3 regions of the Shewanella sp. KCT genome follow, and region 3 is predicted to be linked to each of the others. Evidence: predicted binding sites of a transcription regulator. Region 3 holds the regulator's gene; each other region holds the start of a gene.
The links. The regulator MetJ, encoded in region 3, represses methionine synthesis genes. The targets are predictions, from matches to a motif close to TAGACGTCTAGACGTCTA.
Positions count from the first base shown of each region.

Region 1: a site for MetJ is predicted at 4,721-4,738, ahead of metE (5-methyltetrahydropteroyltriglutamate--homocysteine S-methyltransferase). Genes of this name have one in related genera too.
Region 2: a site for MetJ is predicted at 5,152-5,169, ahead of AYI87_RS01640 (cystathionine beta-lyase). Genes of this name have one in related genera too.

Region 1 is NZ_LVDJ01000006.1:49,372-56,689, forward strand. Features, by position in the region: gene AYI87_RS10325 (glutamate synthase-related protein) at 1-447, shown strand, start outside; gene AYI87_RS10330 (SEL1-like repeat protein) at 669-2,183, shown strand; gene metE (5-methyltetrahydropteroyltriglutamate--homocysteine S-methyltransferase) at 2,331-4,610, opposite strand; partial or broken gene AYI87_RS10340 (LysR substrate-binding domain-containing protein) at 4,811-5,512, shown strand; partial or broken gene AYI87_RS10345 (HDOD domain-containing protein) at 5,511-6,131, opposite strand; gene AYI87_RS10350 (arylesterase) at 6,373-6,984, opposite strand.
Region 2 is NZ_LVDJ01000001.1:353,580-360,897, forward strand. Features, by position in the region: gene AYI87_RS01620 (slipin family protein) at 1-203, opposite strand, end outside; gene AYI87_RS01625 (NfeD family protein) at 213-1,706, opposite strand; gene yegD (molecular chaperone) at 1,879-3,288, shown strand; gene AYI87_RS01635 (CreA family protein) at 3,356-3,829, shown strand; gene AYI87_RS01640 (cystathionine beta-lyase) at 3,928-5,115, opposite strand; gene pdsS (proteobacterial dedicated sortase system histidine kinase) at 5,216-7,318, opposite strand, start outside.
Region 3 is NZ_LVDJ01000002.1:261,902-269,219, forward strand. Features, by position in the region: gene AYI87_RS04015 (bifunctional aspartate kinase/homoserine dehydrogenase II) at 1-1,913, opposite strand, end outside; gene metB (cystathionine gamma-synthase) at 1,933-3,099, opposite strand; gene metJ (met regulon transcriptional regulator MetJ) at 3,324-3,638, shown strand; gene AYI87_RS04030 (sulfite exporter TauE/SafE family protein) at 3,717-4,457, shown strand; gene AYI87_RS04035 (conjugal transfer protein TraF) at 4,522-5,718, opposite strand; gene AYI87_RS04040 (c-type cytochrome) at 6,233-6,562, shown strand; gene AYI87_RS04045 (DUF3373 domain-containing protein) at 6,627-7,318, shown strand, end outside.

The DNA.
Region 1 (7,318 bases), on a different contig from region 3:
AGTGTGCCCACCATCCCCGCCCTGGCACGCGCCCGCCGCTACCTGGATCAGCAGGAGGCCAGCGGCCGGGTGACGCTCATCATCACAGGCGGCCTGAGGCTACCCATGGACTTCGTCAAGGCGATGGCGCTAGGTGCCGACGGCGTTGCCCTGGCCAACAGTGCCATGCAGGCGATCGGCTGCGTCGCCGCCCGCATCTGCAACACCAACAACTGCCCCGCCGGTATCGCCACCCAAAATGCCGACCTGCGCCAACGCCTCAATATCGACAAGTCGGCGCAGCAGCTGGCCAACTTTCTGGGCGCCTCCACCGAGCTGATGCAGGTGATGGCCAGGGCCTGTGGCCATCACAGCCTGCAGGACTTTACCCTGGACGATATCGCCACCTGGCACAGCGAGATGGCAAGGCTCTCCGGCGTCTCCTACGCAGGCGTGACGCCAATTTAACGTGACAGGTTACACTCACCTGCCCGCCTCCCCCAGCCGTCCCCTTCGGGCGCGGGCGGGCGCTCAACTCTATTAAGAGCGAAACAATAAGACAAACGCCACACCAGTAAAGACTTGTTTAACAAGATAAATGGGTGCACACTTGCCAGCGATTTAGGACAATCCATCGCCTAAGGCCAAAAGCCACCTCAATTCAGCCATAGATAATGTGAAGGATCACAATGCAAGTCGTTATTTTCTCGATAATCTTAGCCCTACTCTTTATCAGCCTGCTGCTGGTCTACCTAAACTGGCGCGGCAAACAGCCCATCGAAGTCACCGGCGGCCCAGATGAGGTGATTTTTCTCGCCAACCAACTACTGCACAGCGGTCGAGAGGCCCAGGCCCTCGATTATCTGGAGCGCGCAGCCGCCATGGGGATGGCGCACGCGGCGCAGTTCCTGGGTGAACTCTACAGCCTCGAAGATCATCATCTGTATGATTTAGACAAGGCCAATCATTGGTTTCAACAAGCGGCCGAGCTGGATGAGCAATTTGCCCAGATTCAACGCCAGATGCTCAAGTTGAAGGTTCATCCAAGCCAAAAAGGTGGCAGTCACGAACTGGAAGCCATACTGAAACCTGGCGCCGATCAGGGCAACAGCCAGCATCAAGGCGAACTGGGCAGACTCTATCAGGAGAGCCCACTGCTCGACCCAGACGGCAGCAAGGCGCTGCACTATCTCGAGCTTGCGGCCGAGGCGGGTGATGCTGAAGCGCAATACCATCTGGCCAAAGTGCTGCTGGAACCGCGCCATGGCAAGCCGGATCCCATCAGGGCCAGAGCCCTGCTCACGGCCATTGCCAACAGCGAACCACTGGCCAAGAGCCAACTGGCGCAGATGCTGCTTAGGGGAGAAGGTGGCCCGGCCGAACCCCGTGAGGCCGAGCGCCTGATGCGCGAGGAAGCAGAGGACAACGAGTTTGCCCTCATCGAGCTGGCGCACCTCTATCAGGAAGGTAAACATCTGCCTAAGGACATCGATAAGGCTGAGGAGTGCCTAAGACAGGCCGTGGCCAAGGAAAACAACAGTGCCACCTACCAGCTGGGGGAGCTACTGCTCAAACATAAACGCGCCAACAAAAGTCACCTTGAGGCGATCGCCCTGCTCACGCCATTGGCCCAGCAGTGGATGACAGACGCCCTCTTCCTTTTGGGTCAGGCTCACGAAGAGGGGCTTGGCACCCGTCGACATCTTCCCACGGCCCTGGCTTACTATCGTTTGGCGGCGACCGATCCCGCGCCCTATCATCTTGAGCGGGTCGAGACATTAAGTGCCAAGATGGGCAGCTATGAGAAGGAGCAAGCCGAGAGCCTGTATCAAGCATTTCTCGCCGAGCACCCCATAGAGAAATCTCAGCAGGCCTGCATAGATCTGACCCATGGCCTGCGCCTGCTCCATGAAGATGACAGAGGCCGACGCCATCCGAGAGAGGCCATTAGCTTCTTGGAGCGCGCCGCACTCGCCGGCGAGAATCTGGCATTTGAGCCGCTGCATAAGGCCTGCGCAGAGCTGAGCCAGAGGGTCGATGCCGCCGTCTGGGCACAGATAGCCCTGGAAGATCAGTTCTATTTTCTGCCCACGGGTGAGATGGAGAGCAGCTTAGCCAGCCTCAAGCAAGGCTTTAGCGAGTCAGAGCAGGCGCTGTTTGAGCAGCGCTTACAAGAACGGCAAGAGTCACTCACAGGTCACTAGGCTTTCACCAGCACTAGTCGCTAAGTTCAAACGCACTAAACCCCAAAAAAGCGCTAAGCCCAAAAGCACTAGCCCCAAAATATAAGCCCAAAAAAGGGTGGCCAGTAAGCTGGTCACCCTTAGTCTAAAAACGGGAATTAAAAGAGACTAACCCAGGCGGCGTCTTAGCTCCTTGGTCGCCTTCACCATGTTTTGCAACGCAGGCTCCACCTCATCCCAGGTGCGCGTCTTGAGGCCACAGTCTGGGTTCACCCACAGCTGTCCCACAGGGATCTTGGTCGCCGCCTTCTCAATCAATGCCACCATCTGCTCCACAGTCGGAATATTCGGGCTGTGGATGTCATACACACCCGGGCCTATCTCGTTGGGATACTCGAAGTCCTCGAAGGCATTGAGCAGCTCCATGTGCGAGCGCGAGGTCTCTATGGTGATCACATCGGCGTCCATGGCGGCGATGGCATCTATGGTAGCGTTGAACTCGCTGTAGCACATATGGGTGTGGATCTGGGTCTCATCCTCGGCGCCCGCCGCGCTCAGCTTGAAGGCGGCCACCGCCCAGTCGAGGTAATGCTGCCAGTCACTGGCCTTTAGTGGCAGGCCTTCACGAAACGCCGGTTCATCTATCTGTATGATGCCGATACCCGCCGCCTGCAGGTCAGCCACCTCGTCACGGATCGCCAGGGCAAGCTGATTGGCGATCTGCTCGCGGCCGATATCCTCGCGGGCGAAGGACCAATGCAGTATGGTGACCGGGCCGGTCAACATCCCCTTTACCGGCCTGTCGGTCAGGCTCTGGGCGAAGCTCGCCCAGGCAAGCGTCATCGGCTGACGACGTGAGACATCGCCATAGATTAGCGGCGGCTTGACGCAGCGTGAGCCGTAGCTCTGCACCCAGGCAAACTGGGTAAAGCCTACCCCGTCGAGCTGCTCGCCAAAATACTCCACCATGTCGTTGCGCTCCGCCTCGCCATGGACCAGGACATCGATCCCCAACTTGAGCTGACGCGCTATGCTGTCGCGGGTTACCGCCTCGAGCTGCGCCACATAGGCCTGCTCGGTCAGCTCACCCTTACGCCAGCGACTGCGCAGGCCGCGAATGGCCGGCGTCTGCGGGAAAGAGCCGATGGTGGTGGTGGGTAGCAGCGGCAGACGAAAACGGGCCTGTTGCTTTAGGCGGCGCTCGCCAAAACCGCTAGGACGATTGAAATCCTCAGGCGTTAAGGCCTTGAGTCTCGCCTGTACCTCAGGGTTGGCCGCCTGCTCTCGGGCCTGACGTCTCGCCTCACAGCGCGCCACTATCGCCTGGGCTGCCTCGCTCTGTGGGGTAAGCAACAAGGTGCGCAGCGCGGCCAGCTCGTCGAGTTTCTGCTTGGCAAAGCTGAGTTGATTGGCGAGCTCTGGCGCCAGCTCGGTTTCGCTCTCCAGATCCACGGGCACGTGTAAGAGCGAACAGGAAGGCGCCAGCCAGACACGCTCTCCAAGATCTGCCACCACAGCGCGCAGCCGCTCGGCCAAGATGTCGAGATCCGCCGCCCACACGTTGCGGCCGTTGATCACCCCAAGGCTGAGCACCTGCGTAGGCTTAAGGCTGGCGCCAAACAAAGTGAGCTGCTCGGCATCGCTCACCTGATCCAGATGCAGGCCATCGACTACGAGATCCTTAATTAACTCATGATGATGGGCCACAGAGCCATAGTAACTGGCCAGCAGCAGCTTAACCCCCTGGCCACTGAGTTCCCTGTATGCCGGCACGAAGGCCGCCAGCCAGTCATCATCTAGTTCCAGCGCCAAGATAGGCTCGTCGAGCTGCACCCAGGTCACGCCCTGGTCGGCAAATCGCGCCAGAATGGCCTGGTAGGCCTCGACCAGCGCGGGCAGCAGGCTCAGTTTATCGAAGGGCTCGCCCTCGCACTTGGCAAGATAGAGGTAGCTGACCGGGCCAAGCAATACCGGCTTAGGCTGATGCCCCAGGGATTTAGCCTCGTCCACCTCGTCGAACAGCTGCTCATAAGCTATTTCGAAGCGCTGACCCGCCGTGAGCTCGGGCACTATGTAGTGATAGTTGGTGTTGAAGTATTTCTTCATCTGGGCGGCACGGCTCGCCTCCCCCGTGGGCGCGCGGCCACGGGCCACTCGAAACAGGGTATCGAGATCCACCTGCTCGCCGCTGCGATGGCGCGCCGGGATGGCATTAATGGTAGCGCTCAGGGTGAGCACCTGATCGTAGAAGGCAAAGTCCCCAACCGGCACTTGCTTCACCCCCGCCGCCTGCTGCCACTGCCAATGGGTTCTGCGCAGTTCACTGGCGACCGATTGCAGCTGCGACTGGTCTATCTCACCACGCCAATATTTTTCCAGGGCAAATTTGAGTTCCCGTTGACGGCCGATACGGGGAAAGCCTAATGAAGCGATATCTAGAGTTTGCATATTGTATACCTTTTGCATTAAGATGAGCGAAATTCATGGTTAGCGCCCTTCGCTGTCATCGCAATACAGGTTTGAGAACTGAAATTGCACAACAAACTAAAATAGGCGTCTGGACGTCTAGAAGTTTATTGTGCTAGTCTGTTGTCTCGCAATCGAATTGATTTCACGAGCAACATGAGCCAAATTCATGTGAGGTAAAAATGATAGAGCTTAGGCATTTACGTACATTGGTCGCCCTGAAAGAGAGCGGCAGTCTCGCGGGCGCAGCCAAGAAGCGCTTTGTCACCCAGTCGGCCTTATCCCACCAGATCAAGGAACTGGAGACCCGCATCAACTCGGCGATTTTCGTGCGTAAGAGTAAACCCCTCTCCTTTACCCAAGAGGGCGCTAGGTTGCTCAATCTGGCCGAGGAGATCTTGCCTAAGGTGATAGAAACCGAAATCGATCTCAAGAATGGCCTGGGCAGCGAGGCGAGAGATCTCTTTGTGGGTATCGAATGCCACAGCTGTTTTCGTTGGCTGATGCCGGTGATCGAGCAGTTTAATGCCAGCTTTCCTCACACCAACTTGGAGCTGTCGAGCCGCCACCTGTTCGACTCGCTGACCGCGCTCAAGCAGGGACAGCTGGATGTGGTACTCACCTCAGACCCTATTCCCGACCATGATATCGCCTATCAGCACCTGTTCGATTTCGAGGTAAAACTCCTGGTCGCCGCGGATCATCCGCTGGCCGAGCTCCCCTATGTCACGGCGGCGCAGCTTAGGGATCAGACCCTGCTCACCTACCCAGTGCCACTAGACAGGCTGGATATCTATCGCCACTTCATGGAGCCGGCGGGCGTGCCGGTTGCTAAACAGATCCGCTGCGATCTCACCGCCATGTTGCTGCAACGCATCGCATGTCTTCTCTGAGTTCCTCATCCAACCCTAATGACTCGAACGCCTCAAGGGTCAGCGTCTGCTTCTGATTATCGATCAGCGACTTGATGATAGAGAGCGGGAACGACTGCTCCGACTCGGCATTCAGGTAGGCAAAGGCCGTCAGGGCGATGATCTCGCCAAATACGCTAAACAGCGCCAGGGTCTGTACCTCATCGGGATTGATGTTCACCCCTTCCATATGATGCAAGCTATCCACGGCGTCGGTAGCGATGCTCTCGGTGAGCGCCCAGTAGCCGTATACCAGCTTCTTGTAGGGCTGTGGCAACTCGTCGAGACGCTCCTTGAGGTAGAAGGTGAAGGCATAACGGTAGATATTGACTTGGCCCAGGCGCACCAGGGCATCTTTCAATGAACGGTTCTTCGATGACACGCTGGCGTTAGCCGCCGAGTTGCTGCGCCATAGCAGATGCGCCGCCAACGCGGGATCGGAAGAGACTATATCGATCACATTGCGGATATCGCCATCGGCAATAATGGCTTTCTTCAGCGGGATCAGAATACCCCGTCGTCCGATAACCTGTTCTTCATTGGCAATAATTGCGCGTACTTGAGTGAATACCTGATGCTCAAGATCTGTCATGAGAAGTTATTAACCTGATTTATTATTGGCACGGCGCCATTTGTTATCCGAGAATTTACCCATAAAACGACTGTCTGGGTCAAGTCGATTTGGGGTAAAAACGGACATTAACCTAAATAAATTCATCTTGCCACTCACGCCTGAGCTTTCAGCCTACTATGGACGAAAGATAAACGACAAAATTCCGCCACTTAACCAAGGGATGACGTCCGTTGTTCGGCTACTGCCAGGGCCATTTTAGCTATAAGGCACCTGCCTGTTGCAGACGCTGGTATAGGTGCTCGGCGAGACGACGATAGCCTTCATCGTTGAGGTGAATCGCATCAGATTTTACTTCTGATAATTTTAGCAGTTCTGTCAGAAAATCCTCAATAAATAGCGGCTGATATTGCGCGGCCAGCTGTCCATACAGGGGCGCCGTTTCCAGCCAGATGCTCTTCTGAGGTACGCCAATCAACACCACTGGAATATCGCGCCGCTGGGCCTGTGCCAGCATAGCAGAGAGGTTGGCCTCGACCTGCGCCGCGTTGCCATTACGCAGAAAATCATTACCCCCCTCAAGCAAGATAATGAGATCCGGCGGCGTCTCATCCAGCACTCGGGCGAAGCGCTCGCGGCCCTGGGAGGTGGTCTCTCCCGAGATGCCGGCGTTGATCACCTCACGTCCGCTCATTGCTTGCAGCTGCGCAGGATAATCCATGCCGGGGCTGGCTCCCACGCCTTTAGTCAGGCTATCGCCAAAGGCAAGGATTCTGGCACTCTCCGGCAAGGGGGCAAGAGACGGGCCGCCGCTTGACCAGAAGATGATGGCCAAGAGCAAGATAACGGGCACAAGCAACCACTTTAATTTCATCCTTTGTCCTCACTAAACATATCAAGGGAAGGTGCGAATAAGTCCCGTGCTTGCTCTGCGTGTGCTTAAAGTGGATAGATGCAAGGCACAGTTTGCAGCGAATGGCCCTAGTCCTTCGCAAGAACTGTAACGCAGAAAATACCGCTGTAAGCCTCGCCCTGCGGGGCTTTGATAGCAACACCATTTCGGCGTTATTCAACTTCAGCAGGCCTCGGCATGCCCTCAGTTGAATGCCTTGAACTGTCGCTGCTATCAAAGCCAGAGCTGTGCGACGACTTGTTCGCACCTTCCCAAGCCCTATGATGAACAGCAGGCAATAAAAAAGCCAGTCAGA
Region 2 (7,318 bases), on a different contig from region 3:
CGCAGATCCACCCGCACCATCTGTTGCACCAGAGGGATCACTATGATGAGGCCTGGGCCCTTGACCCGGTAGAAGCGCCCCAGCATGAAGATCACCCCGCGTTCATATTCCCGCAGGATCTTGAAGGTGCTGATCAGCAACGACACTAGCAGGAAGACGAGGGCGACGAAGAAGAGCTGGGTATTGTAGGCTAAGGCTTCCATATAAACCTCCTAAGGATTGTCTGAATCGGGCAGCGTCGCCGCAGGGGTAACGATAAGGGTAAGTTTGTCGCGCCCAAGTACGACAACCGTCTCGCCCGTCTGGGTCTGGGTATCGGATCTGGCCTGCCAACACTCGCCGCCCAGGGTGACCAGGCCGTACTTTTCGAAGCCTTTCACCACTCGAGCGCTGGCGCCGATGAGCAGATCGTCACCGCTGACGTTGGCGGCCTTACGCGCCTTCCACAGGCTGGAGAGCACCCAGAGAGAGAAGCCCGAGGCGGTGACCGTCACCGCGGCGATAAGCGGCAGCGAGATGGAGAGATCGCCGCCCTCTGCATCGATAAGAAACAGCGAGCCCAGGGCGAAGGCCGCGATACCACCCAGGCCCAAAATGCCGAAGCTGGGCACCATGGACTCGGCGACGATGAGGGCTATACCCAGCAGGATCAGTCCAAGCCCCGCGTAGTTGACCGGCAGCAGCTGAAAGGCGTAGAGGGCGACCAAGAGGGCGATGCCGCCGGTGATGCCGGCGACGCCTATGCCAGGGCTGTAAAACTCCAGCAGCAGACCATAGATACCGATCAACATCAGGATATAGGCGATGTTGGGATCGGTTATGGTGGCGATGACGCGATTGCGCCAGCTCTGCTGATGGGGCGTTAGACGCATCCCGGCCAGGGACAGGCGCTTAGCCTTGCCATCCACCACCACGCTAAACCCTTCGAGCTTGGCAACTAACTCTTGGGGATCGGCTGCCATCAGGTCGATCACATTTTGGGCCAGTGCCTCATCTGAGGTGAGGGTGGCGGCATCGATAACGGCGCGCTCGGCAAACTCGACGTTCCGGCCTCTCAGGTTAGCCAGTGAGCGAATATAGGCCACCGCATCGTTGAGCACCTTGTGGGCCATGGCATCCTTGTTGTCCTTTGGCGTTGACTCGGGAGTAGACTGACCAGCACCATCCTTTTGTGCTGCTCTATCCTGGGAGCCAGATTCTTTGGGATCAGACCCAGAACCCGAACCCGAACCAGAGTCCTGGGGTGACGAGGGCATTCCAAGCTGCACTGGCGTGGCCGCGCCTAGCGTGGTGGCGGGGGCCATGGCGGCGATATGACATGCATAGAGCATATAGGTGCCGGCGCTCATCGCCCTGGCGCCTGGCGGGGCTACCAGACAGGCGATTGGGATCTTGGAGGCGAGGATCGCCTGATTGATGCTTCTGAGACTGGTGACCAGCCCCCCGGGGGTATCTAGCACTATCATGATAAGCTCGGGTCGCTGCTCAATCGGCAGGCGATTGGCGTGGTCTATCTCCTCACTTAGGTATTCGCCTATGGCAGGGCCTATGGCGCCGCTAAATTGCAGCAGGGGGATGGATTGGGGCGTGGTTTGCCGCGCGGACTCACTGTTTTCCTCTGCGGCCGACACGCTCTTACCCAGGCTCAGCGCGATTAGCAAGAGCAGGAGGATAACACTCAGTGAACGTCGGTTTAAACAGTGCATAACGACTCCCAATATCCCTTTAAGTTTAGTCGATTTCCCATGGGCGATATTTGCGTCGGCATTGGCGGGCGCTTTTGTCGGTGCTTGGGTGGTAGGTATTTGAGTCGGCCGCTTGTCTTTTATGCTGAGTGTGTTATTTTGCTCGGCTTTTTCATGGGCGGGAGCGCTTTGCATGTTTGTTGGATTCGATTATGGCAGCGCCAACTGCGCCGTCGGTATTATGGATGGTGAAAGGGTGCAGCTGCTGCCCTTGGCGGGGGATTCTCACTACCTGGTATCGACCCTATATGCTTTCGACCGAGAGTTGATTGCCGAGGCCGTCTATCAGCAGCTAGCTGGTGAATTGAAGGCTGATTATGCCAAGCTACGCTCGGCGCAGTTGAGCCGTGCCCGTCATGCCCGTCAGGCGCTGGATCTCGACGGCGATGAGCAGGCGGTGTTTGTCGGTGAGCAGGCGGTGGCCCATTATCTTGAGATGCCCGAAGAGGGCTTCTATGTGCGCTCGCCCAAGTCTTTCCTGGGCGCAACCGGTCTGCGAGCGGATCAAATAGCCCTGTTTGAAGATATCGTCACCCTGATGATGATGCATATCAAGAGCTTGGCGGATAAGCAGTTGGGGGCTAAGGGAAGAGCCACCCATGCGGTGATCGGTCGCCCGGTCAACTTTCAGGGGATAGGCGGCGAGGAGAGCAACCGTCAGGCCGAAGCCATCCTGGCGCTGGCGGCCAAACGGGCCGGTTTTATCGAGGTAAGTTTCCTGTTCGAGCCCCTGGCGGCGGGTATGGATTTCGAGGCCAGTCTGAGCCAGGACAAGACAGTGTTGGTGGTGGATGTGGGCGGCGGCACCACAGACTGCTCTGTGGTAAAGATGGGGCCCTCTCATATCGCTAAGGCGGATCGCAGCGAGGATTTTCTGGGTCACAGCGGCCAGCGTATTGGCGGTAACGATCTGGATATCGCCTTGGCGATGAAGGCTTTCATGCCTCACCTTGGGCTGGGGTCTCAGATGGTCAATGGCCTGCCTGTGCCAAGCCAACCCTTTTGGAATGCGGTTGCGGTTAACGATATTAGCGCACAGCGTGACTTTGCCAGCCTGACGACCCGCAAGATGATCGAGGAACTGATCAAGGATGCCGAGCGCTCGGATCTGCTGTCGCGCCTGCTCAAGGTGCAGCGTGATCAGCTCGGCTATCGATTGGTCCGCAGCGCCGAGGGGGCGAAAATTGCCCTGTCAGATAATGTGGCCACTCAATCGAGTCTGGACTATGTCGATGCGGCGCTGACAGCCGAAGTCGATCAGCAAGGCTTCGTTGATGCGATCGCTCAGCCTGTGGGCTTGATCCAAGCCTTAATGGCGGAGGCGATGGCTAAGGCAACAGATAAGGCAACAGATAAGGCAACAGATAAGGCAACAGATAAGGCGCAGGCCGATATTATCTATGTCACTGGCGGTACGGCCAAGAGCCCGGCGATTTACCAGAAGATTGCCCAGATGTATCCTGAGACTGAGATAGTGGTCGGTGACCACTTTGGCAGTGTGACCGCCGGACTAACCCGCTGGGCGCAAAAGGTTTTTGGCTAACGCAATAAGGTGTTAGGGCGTTAAGGCAATAAGACCACAAAACAACGAGACAACAAGGCAAAAAGGAATGAAGATGAAAGCTTGGATTGGAATCATGTTTGTCGCAGCAACAAGCCTGCTGGCGGGCTGCGGCGATGATGTAGGCAAGGTGAGCCTGGGGGTCTTTACCACCAAGGATGTGATCATCGAGGCCAGGCAAGATCCTAAGATCCCCGGCGTGACCTGTCATATCAGTCGTATCGAGGCGAATCTGGACTTTGCCGATCCGTCGGATATGGGGATCGCCTGCCGTCAGACCGGACCGATTTTGCCTGCGGATCTCGCCAATATCGACAAGAGCCACGGCGGCGAGGTGGTGTTTAAGGCCTCACTGAGTATCTTGTTCAAATCCCTCAAGGTGAGACGCATCTATGACGCCGACAGCCAGACGCTGATCTATCTCTCATACTCCACCAAGGAGACAGATGGCAGCCATAAGCACAGCCTGTCAACCGTGCCCCTGTATGGTACCCAGGCCTGGCAAGCGCCTGCGACTCACTAGCGTGAATCGGAAAAACCTGCAGGTAATCAAAACAAAGAAAACGCCGTCATCTGACGGCGTTTTTTATGGTTAATCCCCACGCTTATTCAGGCGAGGCGCTAGTCGCTCTGGCCATCCAATACCGCGTTGTAGCGGGCGAAGCCGGCCTCAAGATCTTTGATGAGATCTTCAGGATTTTCCAGGCCCACATGCAGGCGGATCAGCGGCTTGCTGTTGTCCCACTGGGTGGCGGTGCGCAGCTTGTCGATGCCAAATACGCCCAAGATCAGGCTCTCGTAGCCGCCCCAGGAGAAGCCCATCTTGAAGTGATGCATGCCTTCGACGAAGGCAGTGATCGCCTTGATGTTGCCGCGTTTGAGCACGAAGGAGAAGAGGCCGTTAGAGGCGCTGAAATCTCGCTTGAAGAACTCATGCCCGGGGCAGGAGGCAAAGGCGGGGTGGCGCAGATGATCCACCTCTGGGCGTGTGGCCAGCCAGTTGGCGATCTCGAGGCCATTCTTCTCATGCTGGGCCATGCGTACTCCCAGGGTGCGCAGGCCGCGACTGGCGAGATAGATATCATCCGCCGAGGTGCACTGGCCCATGAGGTAGCTGTTTTCTCTGAGCTGGTCCCAATGAGCCTGGTTTGCGGTGGCGGTTCCCAGCATCACATCCGAGTGACCGACGATATATTTGGTCGCCGCCTGGATTGAAATATCCACCCCCAGCTCGAAGGGGCGGCAGTTGATGGGTGAGGCCCAGGTGTTATCCAGCATGACCACCAGGTTGTGGCGATGGGCGATGGCGCTCAGAGTCGGCACGTCCTGCACTTCTAGCGTGATGGAGCCCGGAGATTCGAGAAACAGTACCTTGGTATTGGGGCGGATAAGCGCCTCTATGCCATCACCTATGAGGGGATCATAGTAAGTGGTCTCTATGCCGAAGCCCTTGAGTAGCTTGTCGCACAGATCCCGGGTCGGTTCATAGGCGGTATCGACCATCAGCAGATGATCACCCGCCTTGAGGAAGGAGAGCAGGGCGCCTGAGATGGCCGCCGAACCTGAAGGGTAGAGGGCGGTGCCTACGCCGCCTTCGAGCTCGGCGATGGCCGCCTGGAAGGCAAAGTGGGTTGGGGTGCCTCGGCGACCATAAAACATCTCGCCGTTGGCGCGGTTCTTGGTGGCATGACGCATATCCTCTATGGTGTCGAACACCACGGTGGAGGCGCGAAACACCGGCGGGTTGATCACTCCCTTGCTCCACTTCTTGTCGCGGCCGACGCTGACTATCTTGGTCTCTCTTTTCATCCCATACTCTCGTGTTGGCAACTCAATGCAGCCATCTTAACATCTATACGGCTAAATGAAAGTGAGATTTATTGGAGTGTTTTCCCTTTTAGTGTGGAGGTTACTGCGCCTCCAGCGGCAGACGGATATGGATAACCACGCCGGTGGCCTGACCATCCTGCATCAGGTTTTCGGCGCGTATGCTGCCCTTGTGAAAATCGGTGACCAAGCGGGCGATATAGAGCCCCAGCCCCAAGTGAGGCTTGTCCTGTGCCTTCTGGGCGCGCACAGACACCATGGACTCGAAGATCTGCTCGCCCATGTTGGCGGGCAGCGAAGGCCCCAGGTTACTCACGCTCAGCAGTGCCTGTCGGCCCTTGGCCTTGAGCGACACCTTAATCGGCGTATCACTCTGGCTGAACTCGATGGCGTTGGCGATCAGCTTGTCCATCAGCTGGGCGATATACTCAGGCACCCCGCGCATGGTCATGGGGTCTTTGTCTATCTCCAGCTCAAATACCTGATTGGCATAGGTCATCTGATAGCCCTGCATACAACCTGAGATCACCTTGGAGAGGGGGAAGTTGTCCACCTCGGCGTCGGTCAGCGCCTCTTCGAGACGGGTGGCCTCGCTCATGTTGTTGAGGATCATGTTGAGGCGGCTCACCCCTTCGTGGGCGCGATCTACATACTTCTGGTGTTGCGGCGGCAGATCCTGGCTGTTGAGGTGCTCGAGTGACGAGCGTACCACGGCGACCGGCGTGCGCAGCTCATGACCGAGGCGCGACGACATGTTCTCCAGATAGTGGGTATATTGGCTTAGTCGGCCGACTATGCTGGCGAAACTGCGGCTGAGATCGCCTATCTCGTCGCGCACCTTAGAGCCGACAATCGCCTTTCTGATCCGGCCCTGGCTGTCGATCGCTTGCTCGGCATCGTCCCTTAGCTTACGAATGCGACTGGAGATGCTGGAGGCGAAGAAGAAGAGCGCCAGGGTGCCCATGCTCATCACGGTCAGGATCACGTTAAACAGCTTCTCCAGCGCCTTGTTGCGTAGGGTGCGAATGCCGTGGGTGGTCTCCTCGGCGATCACTACGCCCATCACGGTATCGTCGATCCAGATAGGGCTGGCGGCGGCGAGGATCACCGCCTTGCCATCTGGGCTGAGGCGCCAGGTGGAGCCAAACTGACCGGCCAGGGCCTTACGGATATGGCTACCCTCCAGCACGGTAGAGTCTTTGAGCGAGTCGACGAAATGCTTAGGCGGCGTAGTCAAAATGCGATAGTAGAGCGGGTGCAGGAACTGCTGCTTGAAGCGGCCCCAGAAGGTATCCGGTGTCTGCTCGGTTGCCGTCTGCGCCCATACATTGGTGCTGCTGTAGATGTCGCCGGATTTCGCCAGTACCCGGCCGTGACGATCCACCACCCAGATCCGCGAGCTGTTGTGGCTCATCCCCTTGATGATGCTTTCGATCTCCGGCGAAGGCACCAGAACCGTCCCCAGCTTGGTGACATCATCTGTGGCCGAGGTGCCGACGATCGCCTCGACGTTACGCACTTTTCTGTCGTTAACATCGACGATGGCAAAGCCCAGCTTGCTGCCCACCATCTCAAGCGGCATCCTCAGCTCGATATTGTAGCCTTTATCTGTCTTCAGCCATTTGCCCTGGATGCGCACCTCTGGGGTGACTGGCTGGGACTTGCGGGGATCGGCTGGCAGCTCGAAGGCGCTGATCCAGCCGTCGCGTATGGTGGCGACGATATAACGGCGGAACTGGCCGTCGGGCGCCAGGGTGGCGATGGCCAAGTGATCATTGTTGTCGATGCGCAGGCTGTTGGTGCCGCGGTAGATCACCTTAGGATCTGTCACCTCGAAATAGCCATAGAGGTAGCCGGCATACTTGCCCACCATATGGGTGAAACTGATATTGAGTGGCTTGCCGTCATCGGCCTTGAATAGCTGGTGATCGGCGCCATAGGTCACCGCGCGGTGGCGGTTAGAGGCCCATTCGCCCAGCTTGCCATCCAGATGGATAGGGCCGGTTAGGGGATAGGCGTAGAGATCCCGCCCCTTCTTCACCTGTGACAAGAAGCTCGCCTGCTTGTCGAACAGCTTGGGACGTTCATGCAGGGCGGTGGCCAGGGCCTGGGTGGTGCCTTCCAGGGTCTTTTCCTGGCCGTGGCGCAGGTATTTCTCCATCTCCCACACATATTGATAGCCAAG
Region 3 (7,318 bases):
AGCCCCTTAGCCTCCAGCACCAGCTCGGAGAAGGGTTTCTTGGCGTCATAGTGCTCGAACAGCCAGCACAGGGTGCCAGAGAAGATGCCGCCGACCGCCTCTATGCTATCGCCGCTGTTATGCAGATCGTTCAGCGCATGTTGCACCGGCAGGCCCGCACCACAGCTGGCGTTATAACGCCAAAACAGACGACGATTGCCCAGCTGCTGTTTCAGCTCCTGATAGAAGGCCAGCGGCCCAGAACCCGCCAGCTTGTTGGCGCTGACGATATGAATGCCCCGGGCAAAAAACTCTGGATATTGCAGGGTGAGATCGGCGCTGGCACTGATATCCAGGGCGATCAACTCATCGCAATTTAACGCCTGTAACTGCTCGAACAGATGGGTGTACTGCCAGCCAGTACCACGCTCCTCGAAGGCCTGTTGCCAGCTGCTTAAGTCAATATCTGTCTCGCTCAGCAGCGCTTTCTTGGAACTCAAGAGTCCCACCAGCTCGACGCTGACTTCAAGCTCTTTATTGAGCACGGGGCGGGCACGCTTGAAGAGATCGATCCAAGCTTCGCCTATGTTGCCTATGCCCAGCAGCAAGACACCGATACGCTTGCGCGGACCGGCGCAGCGTCTGTGCACCTTCTGGGTCAACAGGTTTACCTGCGCCTTAGGCACCAGAGTCACCAGACTCAAGCCATCGTTACACAGAGGATGGGCCTCACGGCTCAGCAGACGCGAGAAACCGCGGCGATAGAGGCTGGCATCGGCGCTTACCAGGGCCACCAGGCCGAGATCGTCGCGCAGCTGTAACTCATCGATTCCCAGCTCGCTGCGCTTGGCCTCGAAGATCGCCTGGGCCTGCTTCTGATTTTCATGGGTAAAGGCCAGCTCGGCGCGGCCGTGGGCCAACGACCAATAGGCCAGTGGCGTCAGGCCAGCCTGGGCAAAACAGGCCAGCAACTGCGGCAGCTCAACCCCTATGGTCAGGCTAAACAGACTGACGCTGGAGAGGCTGGTCACCACTGGGGCACTGGCCGACGAGCTCTTAGGGGCGATCAGGGTAAAATCTGTATGGGGCGCATAGCTTGAACGCACCGCCAGGCTCACTTCGGTGTCGAACAGTGGCTGCAAAGTGCGGTTATGCAGCACAGGAGAGCCAAGGTGCGCCAGACGGTTCGCCTCGGTGAGCGACATGCTCTTGAGCAGCTTGGCATCGTTAATTCGGTTAGGATCGGCGTTAAATACGCCTTCCACATCTGTCCAGATGGTGACACGTTCGATATCCGCCAAACTGGCCAGTAAAGTGGCGCTAAAATCTGAGCCGTTACGGCCCAGCAGTAGGGTGTCGCCCTGCTCGTTGGCGCAGATAAAGCCGGTGATCACCAGACGCTCCTGGGGATGAGCCTCGAGCAGCGCCTGCACCTTCTGGCGTGACTCGCCAAGGCGGATCTGCGGCACGGCGCCTTCATCGGCGACCAGTAGGGTGCGGGCATCGACATCGGTCGCCGCCACGCCAGACTCGCGCAGCAGAGCCGCCAGCAGACGAGAAGACCAGCGCTCGCCGAAACTTACTACCTGGTTGCGTTGATAATCGTTTAGCTCATCGAGCGACAACAGGCTGGTCAGCTGCGACTTGTCGGTGGCCAGTCGCTCTCTCAGGCTACGGGCCTGCTCGTTGGAGAGCAGCTGCTCGATCAGGTTCTGCTGGTAACTCACCAGCACCTGTAACTCTTCCTGCCACAGCTGATCTGTGTCGCACAGCTCCAGCAGGCGATATAGGAAATTGGTACTCTTGCCCGCGGCCGACACCACGATAAGATCATCGCTGTGGCCATGGGTCAGTAAAATGTGGGCGACGCGGCGGTAACAATCTGCATCCGCTAAACTAGAACCACCAAACTTATGCAAATGACATCGTGTCATTATCTGCTCCTCAAACCCTTTAACTACTTACCGCGATAGCCGCTTCTAAACCCGCAAGAATATCGGCCACCAGATCCTCGCCATCTTCTATGCCCACTGACAAACGGATCAGGGTATCTTTCACGCCCGCCTCACGGCGCGCCTCTGGGTCCATGGCTCTGTGGGTCATGGTCGCGGGAACCGCCACCAGACTCTCTACGCCTCCCAGACTCTCGGCTACCGAGAAGTATTGTAACGCATCTAAAAAGGCAACGAGTGCCGATTCGCCACCTTTTAGCTCAAAACTCAGCATAGCGCCGAAGCCCTTCTGCTGTCTGGCCGCAATTTCATGGCCTGGATGCTCGGCAAGCCCCGGATAATACACTTTTTCCACCGCCTTGTGGTCACAAAGCAGTGCCAATACCTTCTGAGCGTTGGCTTGGTGTTCACGAATGCGCACCGCCAGGGTTCTCAGCCCCCTCAGGGTCAGGTAGCTGTCGAAGGCCGACCCGGTCAAACCTAGGGTATTTGACCACCAGTGCAGCAGCTCGCCCACCTCAGGGTCTTTGGCCACCACGGCGCCGCCCACCACATCACTGTGACCATTGATATATTTGGTGGTCGAGTGCACCACGATATCGGCGCCCAGCTGCAGTGGCTGTTGTAACACAGGAGAAAGGAAGGTGTTGTCCACCACCACCTGAGCGCCCACCTTGTGGCTCGCCTGGGCGATGGCCTCGATATCGACGACTCGCAGCAACGGGTTAGAGGGAGTCTCCAGCCACACCATCTTGGGTGACTGGCTCAGCGCCTGCTCAAGCGCGGCATCATCGGTTTGATCCACCACCAAGAGCTTAAAGGCGCCCTTCTTGGCCAGGTTGGTGAATAGGCGATAGCTGCCGCCATAGCAATCGTGAGGCACCACCAGCAGATCTTCTGGGCCTAGCAGGCTGGTCACCAGTGTGATGGCGGCCATGCCGGTACAGGTCACCACGCCGGTCGCCCCTTGTTCCAGTTCGGCAATCGCATCGCCGAGAATGGAGCGGGTCGGGTTGCCGGAACGGCTGTAATCGAATGCCCGCGGCTGTTGATGCCCTTCAAACGAGTAGTTTGTCGACAGATAGATAGGCGGCACCACGGCACCGTGCTGAGTGTCTGACTCTATGCCTCGTCGTACGGCGGCGGTGGCTAGTTTACGCGCTGTCATCTTCAACTCCTCAATATGGATCTGGGCAGGCACCTCGGACAAAAGAGATGTCTGGACGTCTAAATGTACCTAAGCCGGTAGTGAGCGTCAACAACTTTTGGACGTTTAGACGTCCAAACATTTAGAAATCTATTTGCATTTGCCAAAAATTCGAGGCAATAATTTGACTGTAATTTGTAAGGGTTTAAAATCTGCACCGAATTTTAGAATTTACAGGTGAGTCAATGACTGAGTGGAATGGCGATTATATCAGCCCCTATGCTGAACATGGTAAGAAGAATGAGCAGGTAAAGAAGATCACTGTCTCTATTCCTCTTAAGGTGCTTAAGGTGTTAACCGACGAGCGCACCCGGCGCCAGGTCAACAACTTGCGTCACGCCACTAACAGCGAGCTGCTGTGCGAGGCCTTCCTGCACGCCTACACCGGTCAGCCACTCCCCCAAGACGATGACCTGTCTAAAGACAAGCCAGATAGCATCCCGGCCGAAGTCAAACGTCTGATGACCGAGATGGGCATAGAGTGGGAAGAGATGGAGTGATCCACTCACACACGAATCGATAGAGGGATCGCTAGGCGGTCCCTCTTTTAGTTTTCAACCTTAGTCTGGAACATTGCAGTGCCTGCACTTCCGCTCGATCCCCATATTCTGGCGCTAGCCTCGCTTATCGTCTTCGTCGGCGCCCTCACCCAGAGCCTAATCGGTTTCGGCATGGCGGTCGTCGCCGCACCGCTGCTCTATCTTATCGAGCCGTCACTGGTGCCTGCGCCGGTGATCCTGATGGGCTTCTCTATCGCCCTGCTGACACTGATCCGTGAGCGTGGCGCCCTGGAATTCAACGGCCTGCAATATGCCTTGCTGGGACGCATCCCCGGCGGACTGATCGGCGCCGGCCTGCTCATGGTCGCTCCCCAGGACGTGCTCGGCATGACTATCGCCATTATCGTGGCCATCGCCGTACTGCTGAGCCTGATGCGACTCAACCTGGTGGTTAACCGCCGCAGCCTGTTTATCGCCGGGGTGATCTCGGGGATCTTCGGCAACATCGCCGCCATCGGCGGACCGCCGCTGGCCATACTGCTCTCGGGTAAGGATGCCAAGCAGTTTCGCGCGGCCCTGTCGGCCTTCTTCATCTTCAGCTCCACTATCGCCATAGTGATTCTGGGGCTCACGGGTCTGCTGACCCTGCATCACTTCTACTGCTCGGCGCTGCTGCTCCCCTCTGTGCTGCTGGGTTACCTGATCGCCAATCGCCTGGTGGGGCGCATAGACAAGAACAAGACCCGTATCATGACGCTGGTACTCTGTAGCCTGAGCGCCATCCTGCTGGCCGCTAAGTCCTTAAGCACCCTGCTGTAACTCCTCTAGGATAAAGAGAAGGCCGGCATCATAGCCGGCCTTCTTGTTTCTAAAAAACCTATCCCTAGAAATGATAGGAAGTCTGAATCACCCCGCCCACGGCGTCATCTGTGCCCACCAGGCCGGTGAGATCCAGATTAAAGGAGCGGCCTATGGTAAAGCCTGTGCCCAGGGTATAGAGGTTGCTACTGGTATCTTTCATGTCGTGGCGATAGCCGACACGCAGGGCCAGCCAATCGGTCGCCCTCATCTCACCGCCCAGACGCCAATACTGGGTCTCGCCTATCTCATCGAATCGCTTATGACCATTAAGATCCACATCCGTGGTCAGGCTGAAGTTATCCCAATCATAGGCCACACCTAAGGTATAGAGGGCCTCGACACGGTAGGTAAACTTGCGCCCCATCGCCTCGACGGTGTCCAGTTTCTGGCTCACCAGGTTACGTCCCGACAGGCCTATGGTCATACGATCGAGTGGCTGAATCGCCACGCCGATATCCAGGTTTGCCACGGTATCGTCGTTGCGGTACTTGTTGTCGTCGAAATCATCGGCGTCGAAGTTGTTGGCACTGACCACATAGTTATAGGTGTCGATACGCTGCAGCTTAGGCGAGATACCGACGGCGACCGGCATATTGACGATCGACAGCGGGAAGCTGAGGGCCACCCCAAGATCTGAGATGGCACCGGCAACCACGGCCCCCTGCGAATCCAGATCGGTAACCGCAGGCGGATTGTTAGGGTCGAGATTGGTCAGGGCATCTATGTCGCTGTCCTCGATCACCGCCACGCTGACCGCATCGATATAGGTCTTGTAAAAGATCGACATAGGCATGCGCTTGGTGGGCAGAACCACTGAAAAACCTAGCCCCACGCTGCCATAGGCATTCTCACCATCGAGGGACTTAAGATCGGCGACCAACATGTCGCGGTAATTGGTGATCCCAGTGACGTCGCTGGCATTGATAGCCGCCTCCAGACCGTCATAGGAGGCCTGTAGGGCGTCAAACTTGTCGGTCAGATTATCGATGTTGGCGGCCTCGGCACCCAGCACGGGCAACATCACGGCGCCGCCGGAATATTTGGGGGCATGAATGGCTAACAGAGCGGGATTGATAAAGGCGGCACCTTCGCGGTTAGAGGCCGCGACCCCGGTTCCGCCCATGGCATCACTACGGGCCTCGTTGTAGAGAGAGGCGGCAGATGCCAGTGAGGCACTAGCAGACAATAACACTGCGATGACCAAGCTAAGGTATTTCATCTCATTCACCCCGTTCATTATTTTTGTTTTCGCTCGGGAATCTACCCGAGTCGTCTTTAAAGATAGACTAAGACGGCTAAAAAGTGCTCTCGAAACAGGTCGATCAGATACTTTTTTTTTTAAATTATTTTGCCACTCCGTCTCACCCAGATTGAAACCTGCCGATTCGGTTAACCGCCCAGCCCGTCAAAACAGGCCCATTTGCAATACGAAAACAAGCAAAAATACCTATTTAGAGAGAGCTAAAATAACAAAGTGTGATCTAACCGGGTACTTTTTATTCGAGAGCAAGATCACAATAAAGCAAAAACCAAAAAACAAAAAACATTAAATTTCATTGCATTACACAATGTCCATTAGATTTTTATTCATGAAATTTTTATCAATTAGATTTTTTTCATGAAGGTGATCAACATCAAATTTACAACTACCCCCTTTTGGTAAATTTTCCAACAAGAAACAAGCATTTTGTTTCAGGTTAATAAATCGCTCAGAGTAGCGATTAAGGAAAATGATGATGAAAAACGTTGCCAAAATAACTACATGCTTACTCCTCGCCCTCACCGTAGGCGGACAAGTCTACGCCGTCGACGGTGGTAACCCTAAGAAAGGGAAACACCTTTATAAAAAAGAGTGCAAAGCCTGCCACAGCAAGGGCGATGCCGCCGGTGAACTCACCCCCATGAGCAAGACCATGAGCCAGTGGGATCGCTTCTTCAAGCGCGACATGCACAGCGCCCAACCAGACGTATTTAAAAAGCTCTCCGACAAAGAACGCCTGGATATCCAGCAATTCTTATACGACCACGCGGCCGACTCAGATCAGCCACAGACTTGCGGTTAACCACAGCTTTTGTAATCGAAGCGCTCATTCACCGCTCCCGATGAGCGCCTAAGGAGAGATTCACATGCGTACTCTACTGTCTATATTGATCGCTAACGCTCTGGCTATGTCAGGCTCAGTCTATGCCGCCGATAGCGATGCGCAAAAAATAGCCGAACTTAAACAACAACTTGCCGATCTCACCGAAGAGATTGACATTATCAACAGCCGCGTCGATAAGAACGAGCGCCACACCGCTCTCGACCGATTAGAGATCACTGGCGATTTCCGTACCAAGGCCCATTCATTGCATTACCAAAATGTCACCTGGAACCCTGCAATCAAGGTGGACTTCAACGATTTTGGGGCTAAAGCCATGTCTGGTGCCTTTGGTATGCCTAACGATCCCAACTCCCCGCTGGGACAGATGATGGCGGCCAACCCGGATCTTGCCGCCGCCTTCCAGAGCGGCATGCTACAAGGTGTGATGCCTTACGTGCTGGCCCCCAAGACCACCCAAGATATCAACAACGACATCTTCTACACCACGCGTCTCAGACTCAACCTTAAGGCCAAGGTGTGGGATAACGTCAGCTTCGCCGGCCGTCTCAGCATGTATAAAAACTGGGGTGACTCTACCGGCGTGCAGGTGTTCGACTCATGGCGCTCCTTCACCATGGATGGCACCAACAGTGGTAACACTAGCGGCGACTGGCTCAGGGTCGAACGCGCCTACTTCGACTGGAAGAACATAGGTGGCAGCAACACCTACCTCTC